2 regions of the Paenibacillus sp. ov031 genome follow, and region 2 is predicted to be linked to the other one. Evidence: riboswitches for the same ligand, from Rfam matches in the RefSeq annotation. Region 2 holds a riboswitch; the other holds the start of a gene.

Region 1 (3,418 bases), on a different contig from region 2:
GAAGACGGGGCTCAGTAATATTTTTCAGGCCAAATTCCGGTGTATTGGTATGTCCGATGATAATGAAGCCTGCATCGCGCAGACGGGAAACGAAATTAGAATTCCGCTGTGCCCGATGCTCACTGAGAAGACGAGAACCCGAGGTGAGAATTTCACCTTCCAGGGATTGAGAGATATCTTTCAATAACAAGGGCACGCCGGCAAAGGGCTGCTCTCCCGGGCGAACTATACTCGCTTCCTGACGTGCACGTGTTTCATATGTACGAATGACTGCATTGAGCTGTGGGTTCACTTCTTCCAGGCGTGCATACGCCGCTTCCAGCAATTCGACAGGCGATATCTCCCGTGCGCGAACCAATTCAGCCAAACCTATAGCATCGTAAGATGTATACGAAAATGATGAAGACGAAGACATGATGATCGTTCCTCTCTAAATTGACTTAATCTACTATTCCATAAGTCATCGTACCACCGGAATAGCGAAAAGACAAAAGGCACTGAACATCTCAAAGGATGTCCAGTGCCTTAATTGATTTGCTTTTATATAAAATTCAATCCGTACGGAGCTTTGGTGCACCGTCAGCCGGAGTCGCTGATCGTTCTTGCTGTTTGGAGATGGCGAATAGGGCAATCCAGATGAGGATGAAGCCCACCAGTTGCTCCCATGTAATTAATGTACGGAATGCAATCCAGTTTACCAGTACACCGGCCATCGGGAAGCTCAGTTCTGCGAGCGTTGCGACTGAGGCCTTGGTGGAGGAGAGCCCTTTGTAATATAACAGAAGACTCAGTAACCCTGGCAGTAATGCCTGACCCAGAATATTAAGTGCTACAGCCGCCTGTTCACCTGTAGCGGAAGGGAATGTCCAGGCAGCACCTTCGTTCCACGTCATAAAGATCAGCAGTGGCAAGGCTACGACAAAGCGCAGAGAGGTGACCGTTTCATAACGGGTTTGCCCCAGCATCAGCCGCCCCATAACTGTTGAACCGCCCCACAATGCAGCTGCACCCAGTGATAACAGGCTACCTGCATGAACCCAATTGTCCCAGTTGCCAAGGGGAAGGGTAAATCCAAACGTGAGCAGGTATGTTCCTGCAAGTGCAATGATAAACAGTCCACCGAAGCGGCGAGGCAATGTTTCTTTCAGCAGCAGCTTAGCCAGAACAATCGCAAATAGCGGCTGCATCTTTTGCAATAACAAAACGGTGTTGGGATCGTTATGCGTAAGTGCCAGGGTGAACAATACCGTGGCGAGAGCAGATCCTCCCCAGGAGATAAATATCACGGCAATCCAGTGGCGAGCACGCAGGTTTTTCAGATCGGCCCGGAACTTCCATAACACGGGAATCGCCACAAGGCTGACAATAATATGTTCCACCAGTACAATCTGCGTGGAGGTCATCGTTTTGAGCAAAATAATACGGAACAGTGGATCTACACCCCAAAGGGCGGCGCCGAGCACGACGAGCCAGAATCCGGTATTACTTCGTTCCTTGCGGTAAACTGTTGATGCAGGTTGTGTCTTTTCCATATTCAGGACTCCTTCGTCAGAACACGGAATCTTCAGTTGGCAAAATCGACAAAAGCCCCCGTTTTGGTATACACCAAATAAACGGGGGCTCAATCATTGACATGTCGTACGAAAATAAGCCTTTCGGTAACGGCATGTCAATGTGTTGATCTTCTCTCATCCGGACTTTACCGTCGGCCTTGGAGTCACACCAAGTCAGTCGCTGAATCCCTACATCGGGTCAAACAGCGAGTCGCGGGCTGGTTCCGAAGAACATCACCGCCGGTTGGGAATTGCACCCTACCCCGAAGATCCTATTCAATTATATTGTGTATTGAACAAGCTGTAACATTAATAAGTCCATCTTATTCCTGTAAGCGCTAGCAGTTCAAGTGTTTTTTTAGAATATGATATTCCAGCTTCCTTGTTGTCTGCGTAATAATACAATCTGTCCTGCATGATACGCATCGTGGAGTACCCAGCGGGCAAGCTCATGTGCCCATTTTTCATCTGTATCCATGTACGGGGCTTCAAGATCGGATTCTTCTAATGAAGCGAGCTGATCACGAAGCTGTCCGGCTAATTGCGTTGTATTTTGCACAAGTACACTCCAGCCAGCAGTATCAGAAGGGGCGCCCGGATCTCCGAAGGTGGATTCATTGTTTTCGGCAGGTGCACCAGAGGGTGTTGTGCCCTGAATACGACTCAACAAGCGATGATTATAGTAATACATATGGTTAACCAACTGCCAGATGCTTAATCCACCGGATGATGGAACCCAGGCTGCCTGTTCAGCAGTCAGTCCTTCGAGTGCCTTGGATAAAGGCACAATCCAGTTACATTGATCCCAGGTATCATCTTTCTGAATGAGCAATAGTTCTGTTGCTGTTGTAGTCATTGATTTTTCCTCCCTAAAATGAATTCATGGTAACTAGCTAAAGTGCTTAAATGTGGTTACAATTAATATAACCCAAACATGAATGTTTGTAACTATCTTTTTGAATTTAGGTAGTTACATTTTATCGGAGGTACGTATGGATAGACTATGGACTGATTTTGTGAACAGTGATTACCATGACTGGCGTGGTGGGGATCGTTCAGAGGACAAGCTTGGTAAAACCGAATGGCAGCAAGCATTTATCAAACAATGGCAACTGGTTGCACCTGTACCTGCTTCTCCGGAAGAGGAGGGAGCCTTGAGAAACTTTAGAAATGAATTGCAGGCTCTTGCAAGTCGTTTATCTGACGGAAATGCATTATCGAACCAAGACCTGGAATGGCTAAACGCCATGATGAAGGAAGGTCAAGTCATAAGAAAACTGAACGTTGGAGATGAGGGACTTAAGCTTTCACTTATTCCTGTAGGAACTCAATGGAAGCAGGTCATGGCTGAGGTAGCAGCCGATTTTGCCATAACCGTAGTTGAAGGGGATGGGGGAAGGATTCGTATCTGTGACAATACGGATTGTCGTTGGATGTTCTATGACGATACGCGCAGTAGAACCCAGAAGTATTGTGATGACAAGATGTGTGGTAATCTGATGAAGGTTAGAAGATTTAGAGCAAAACAGAAGAAGGATCAGCAGCAAGAGTAAAGTGTATGAGAGTAAGGCGTATGCACAGAGTGATTTGCGTTACTTTTCGACAACCGGGAAATGTTCAATAGGTTTTTTTGTAATCAAAATTGAATGTTTCCATCCTCTTCTATATAATGGTTATATACTTAAAATATTTCAGCTAGTCATTTCATCATCAGAGATTAACATCCGGGATTCAAGCGTATATCCAACAAAAAACAATGATTGGAGATGTGTCTTGTGGGGACAAGTTATCTACTGAAAAATGGTTGTGTATTGTCTATGGATTCGTCGGTAGGTCAGTATAAACGGGCGGACGTTCTTATTGAG
Region 2 (3,418 bases):
AGATATTTGAACAGCTGCATATCGTCAGGTTTGATCTCGAAAACAATTGCATTCTGGTCACGTGTAATGCTGCCAATGACCCCAGTGCCATCGACATGGCCCTGAACGATATGCCCGCCAAAACGTCCACCTGACAGCATGGCTCGCTCCAGATTAACTTTGCTGCCGGATTGCAATTGACTAAGATTGGTATGTCGATATGTCTCGGGCATCACATCGGCAGTAAATCCGCCACCCTCCAGAGTTGTTGCAGTTAAGCATACCCCGTTTACAGCTACACTATCGCCAATCTTTAAGTCGTTCATGATGGCGGAAGCTCCGATATTCAGGACCATCGCTTCGCCTTTCCGACCTATCCGCCGGATCTGACCGACTTCTTCCACCAAACCGGTAAACATGCTACCGCCTCCTTTATTTATTTCATTATCGTTAATTCATTTATTCAGGCCAAACCGGAATTCCGCCAATGCTGATATTATCTCCAACTTGCTCAATTTCCAGCTGATGTAATTGAATCGCCTGACTCATGCGCTCTACACCCTCAAAGCGGAAACTGCCTGGTGTTTCGTATCCTCCGACAATTTTCGGAGCAATGAACATGAGCAGTCGATCTACCAACCGCGCTTCCAGCATGGACCCATTCAATGTTCCACCGCCTTCAAGCAGAATTGAACCAATCTCACGCTCACCGAGCTTGCTGAGTGCACTCAGTAGATCAACACGTGGTCCTGGACCACAACGTATAATCTCCACCCCATAGGCTTCCAGCCGCTCAGCCGCTTCAGGGCTCGCCTCATCTGTTGTAAGTACCCAGGTAGGTGCAAGGCCATCCTTGACCATTTTGGCGCCTACAGGCAGACGTAGCTTGGAATCGACCACGATTCGTACTGGGCTGATCCCTTCCACTTGCAAGCGAGTCGTCAGTTCGGGATTGTCTGCAATGACCGTTTCCACACCAACCATAATTCCTTGATGGCGATGGCGAAGCGCGTGTACAATCTCGCGAGCAGACTCGTTAGAGATCCATTTGCTGTCACCGCTACGCGTAGCAATTTTGCCATCCAGTGTAGAGGCCGTCTTCAAAGTTACAAAGGGGAGACCTGTTGTAATGTATTTGATAAATTTCTCGTTCATCCGTCTTCCGCGCTCACGCAGCACTCCAACTTCAACTTCGATCCCTTGTTGACGCAGCATGCTGATTCCTCTGCCGGATACTTGCGGATTCGGATCTTCGCAGCATACAACGACACGTTTCACTTTCTCATGAATGAGACGTTCGCTGCATGGTGGAGTCTTGCCATAATGGCTACAGGGTTCGAGCGTAACGTACACTGTACTGCCTTCAGCATCACTACCCGCCATGTTCAGCGCATGAACCTCTGCATGACCCGTTCCCCGTTTGAGATGACTTCCGAGGCCCACGATACGTCCTTCTTTTACAACGACACAACCGACTACCGGATTGATTCCGGTCTGTCCTTGTGCCCGTTCTGCCATATCCAGTGCTAGCGCCATATAAAATTCATCATTAATCATTTCCAAGTCCGTTCACCCCACGGTTAAAATCTTAAGTTATAGACCTCCCTTCCAACAGAGAGGCATGTTCCATATCCAATAAAAAATCCCCGTCGAACAAACCGTTCGATGGGGATGATGAGAGACATGTGTCACCAGCAGTACTATTGATACATTGCCAACAACACATCGCCCAAAACTTCATTTCAGGCAAGTGAAAGCAGACACATACCTTAATGAACTTCAATTACAGGTAAAGAGCTTCTATGATGTGGCATATGTATGAAGATTTCCGGAAGTAACCGGATTTCTCCCTGCACAGGAAATGAATTCGTCAAAAACTGTACAGCAACACTCCTGCGGAATGCGGCCCCTAAGGACTGCACCCTCTCCTTCTCCCATCCAGACTATACTGTCGGTTCTGGAATTACACCAGATCAGCCATCTGCCACAGGCAGACGGGTCACGGACTTTGCATCAATGCTGGATAGATATCCTCACATACTGCATCACCGCCGGTAGGGAATTACACCCTGCCCTGAAGGATTCGTTGCGTTATTAATTGGATGTTAGCACTTTAACGTCAAAAAATCAATTGTTTTTTGTTCCTTTTTGTCACATACTAACTTTTAATAAGCTTAAGTGTAAACAAAAACCGCTTCGCTAATTGCGAAACGGTTTACATACGTTTATTGATTAAGCTTCTACTACTTCAACTGTTTCCATTTTGTCGCGACCTTCAAAAGCGTCCACGAATTCCATACCTTTGGTTACTTTACCAAATACAGTATGTTGTCCATCCAAATGTGGTTGCGGTTGGTAGCAGATGTAGAACTGGCTTCCGCCTGTGTTACGGCCTGCATGAGCCATAGCCAAAGTTCCACGCTCATGTTTGTTCGGGTTGATTTCACAGTTAATTGTGTAACCTGGGCCGCCTGCACCGGAACCGTTAGGGCATCCACCTTGAGCTACAAAGCCCGGAATAACACGGTGGAATACAAGACCGTTGTAGAAACCGGAGTTAGCCAGTTTCTCAAAGTTTGCTACTGTGTTTGGAGCTTCTTGATCGAACAAATCGATTATAACTTCTCCGCCGTTTGCCATTTTGATTTTCGCTTGTTTCGCCATATGTAAATGACTCCTTTCGTATTGACCATCGTTAATGGTGCCAGAACGCATGACCCTGGGCCAAGCTTTATAGCACTTTTCTTAGTGTACACTGAAAATGGATTGATCGCAAAATAATAAGCAAGTTTTTTTCAAAATCCAGCCCTAAAGATGCAAAAGAAGACAAAAAAGGAGTGTCCTTTTTTGTCTTCTTCATATAGTGCTCCACTATTTGTTCTTTAATTAACGGGTAACTGGCTGTTTTGCAATACGCTCAGGTACGAGATCATTCTGGATGATGTCCTGATACGTCTCACGGCGTACCACTACATCCCCTTGACCGTCTTTGACAAACACAACTGCCGGACGACGAATCCGGTTGTAATTGCTTGCCATCGAGTAGTTGTATGCGCCTGTGCAAGCTACTGCGAGTAGATCGCCGCTTTGCACTTTAGGCAGGTCCAGATCCCAGATCAGCATATCGCCGCTCTCACAGCATTTACCAGCAACAGATACCGTTTCCTGAGCAGCCTCATTTGCACGGTTTGCCAATACAGCCTCATATTTGGACTCATACAGCGCTGGACGTGGATTGTCTGTCATTCCACCATCAACAGCTACGTATTTACGAACTCCTGGAATATCTTTGCTTGTTCCAACAGTGTAGAGCGTAGTTCCCGCTTCCCCTACGATGCTGCGGCCTGGTTCAACCCAGATCTCAGGCACGGCATAGCCGATTTGAGCAAAATGATTTTTCACCGCATCCGTGATGGCTTTCACGTATTGTGAAACTTCA

Evidence for each region. Region 2 has a riboswitch for FMN ahead of ribD (bifunctional diaminohydroxyphosphoribosylaminopyrimidine deaminase/5-amino-6-(5-phosphoribosylamino)uracil reductase RibD). Riboswitches for the same ligand answer to the same signal wherever they lie in the genome.
Region 1: linked by a shared signal. The riboswitch ahead of BUA17_RS05685 (DMT family transporter) and the one ahead of ribD (bifunctional diaminohydroxyphosphoribosylaminopyrimidine deaminase/5-amino-6-(5-phosphoribosylamino)uracil reductase RibD) in region 2 are both predicted to bind FMN.

What each region holds. Positions count from the first base shown of each region.
Region 1 is NZ_FRDO01000001.1:1,317,199-1,320,616, forward strand. It holds gene BUA17_RS05680 (amidase) at 1-415, opposite strand, end outside; gene BUA17_RS05685 (DMT family transporter) at 552-1,532, opposite strand; FMN riboswitch at 1,677-1,828, opposite strand; gene BUA17_RS05690 (DinB family protein) at 1,912-2,409, opposite strand; gene BUA17_RS05695 (CGNR zinc finger domain-containing protein) at 2,546-3,106, shown strand; gene BUA17_RS05700 (amidohydrolase family protein) at 3,320-3,418, shown strand, end outside.
Region 2 is NZ_FRDO01000007.1:84,765-88,182, forward strand. It holds gene ribE (riboflavin synthase) at 1-398, opposite strand, end outside; gene ribD (bifunctional diaminohydroxyphosphoribosylaminopyrimidine deaminase/5-amino-6-(5-phosphoribosylamino)uracil reductase RibD) at 439-1,542, opposite strand; FMN riboswitch at 1,902-2,065, opposite strand; gene BUA17_RS24140 (peptidylprolyl isomerase) at 2,212-2,643, opposite strand; gene lysA (diaminopimelate decarboxylase) at 2,866-3,418, opposite strand, start outside.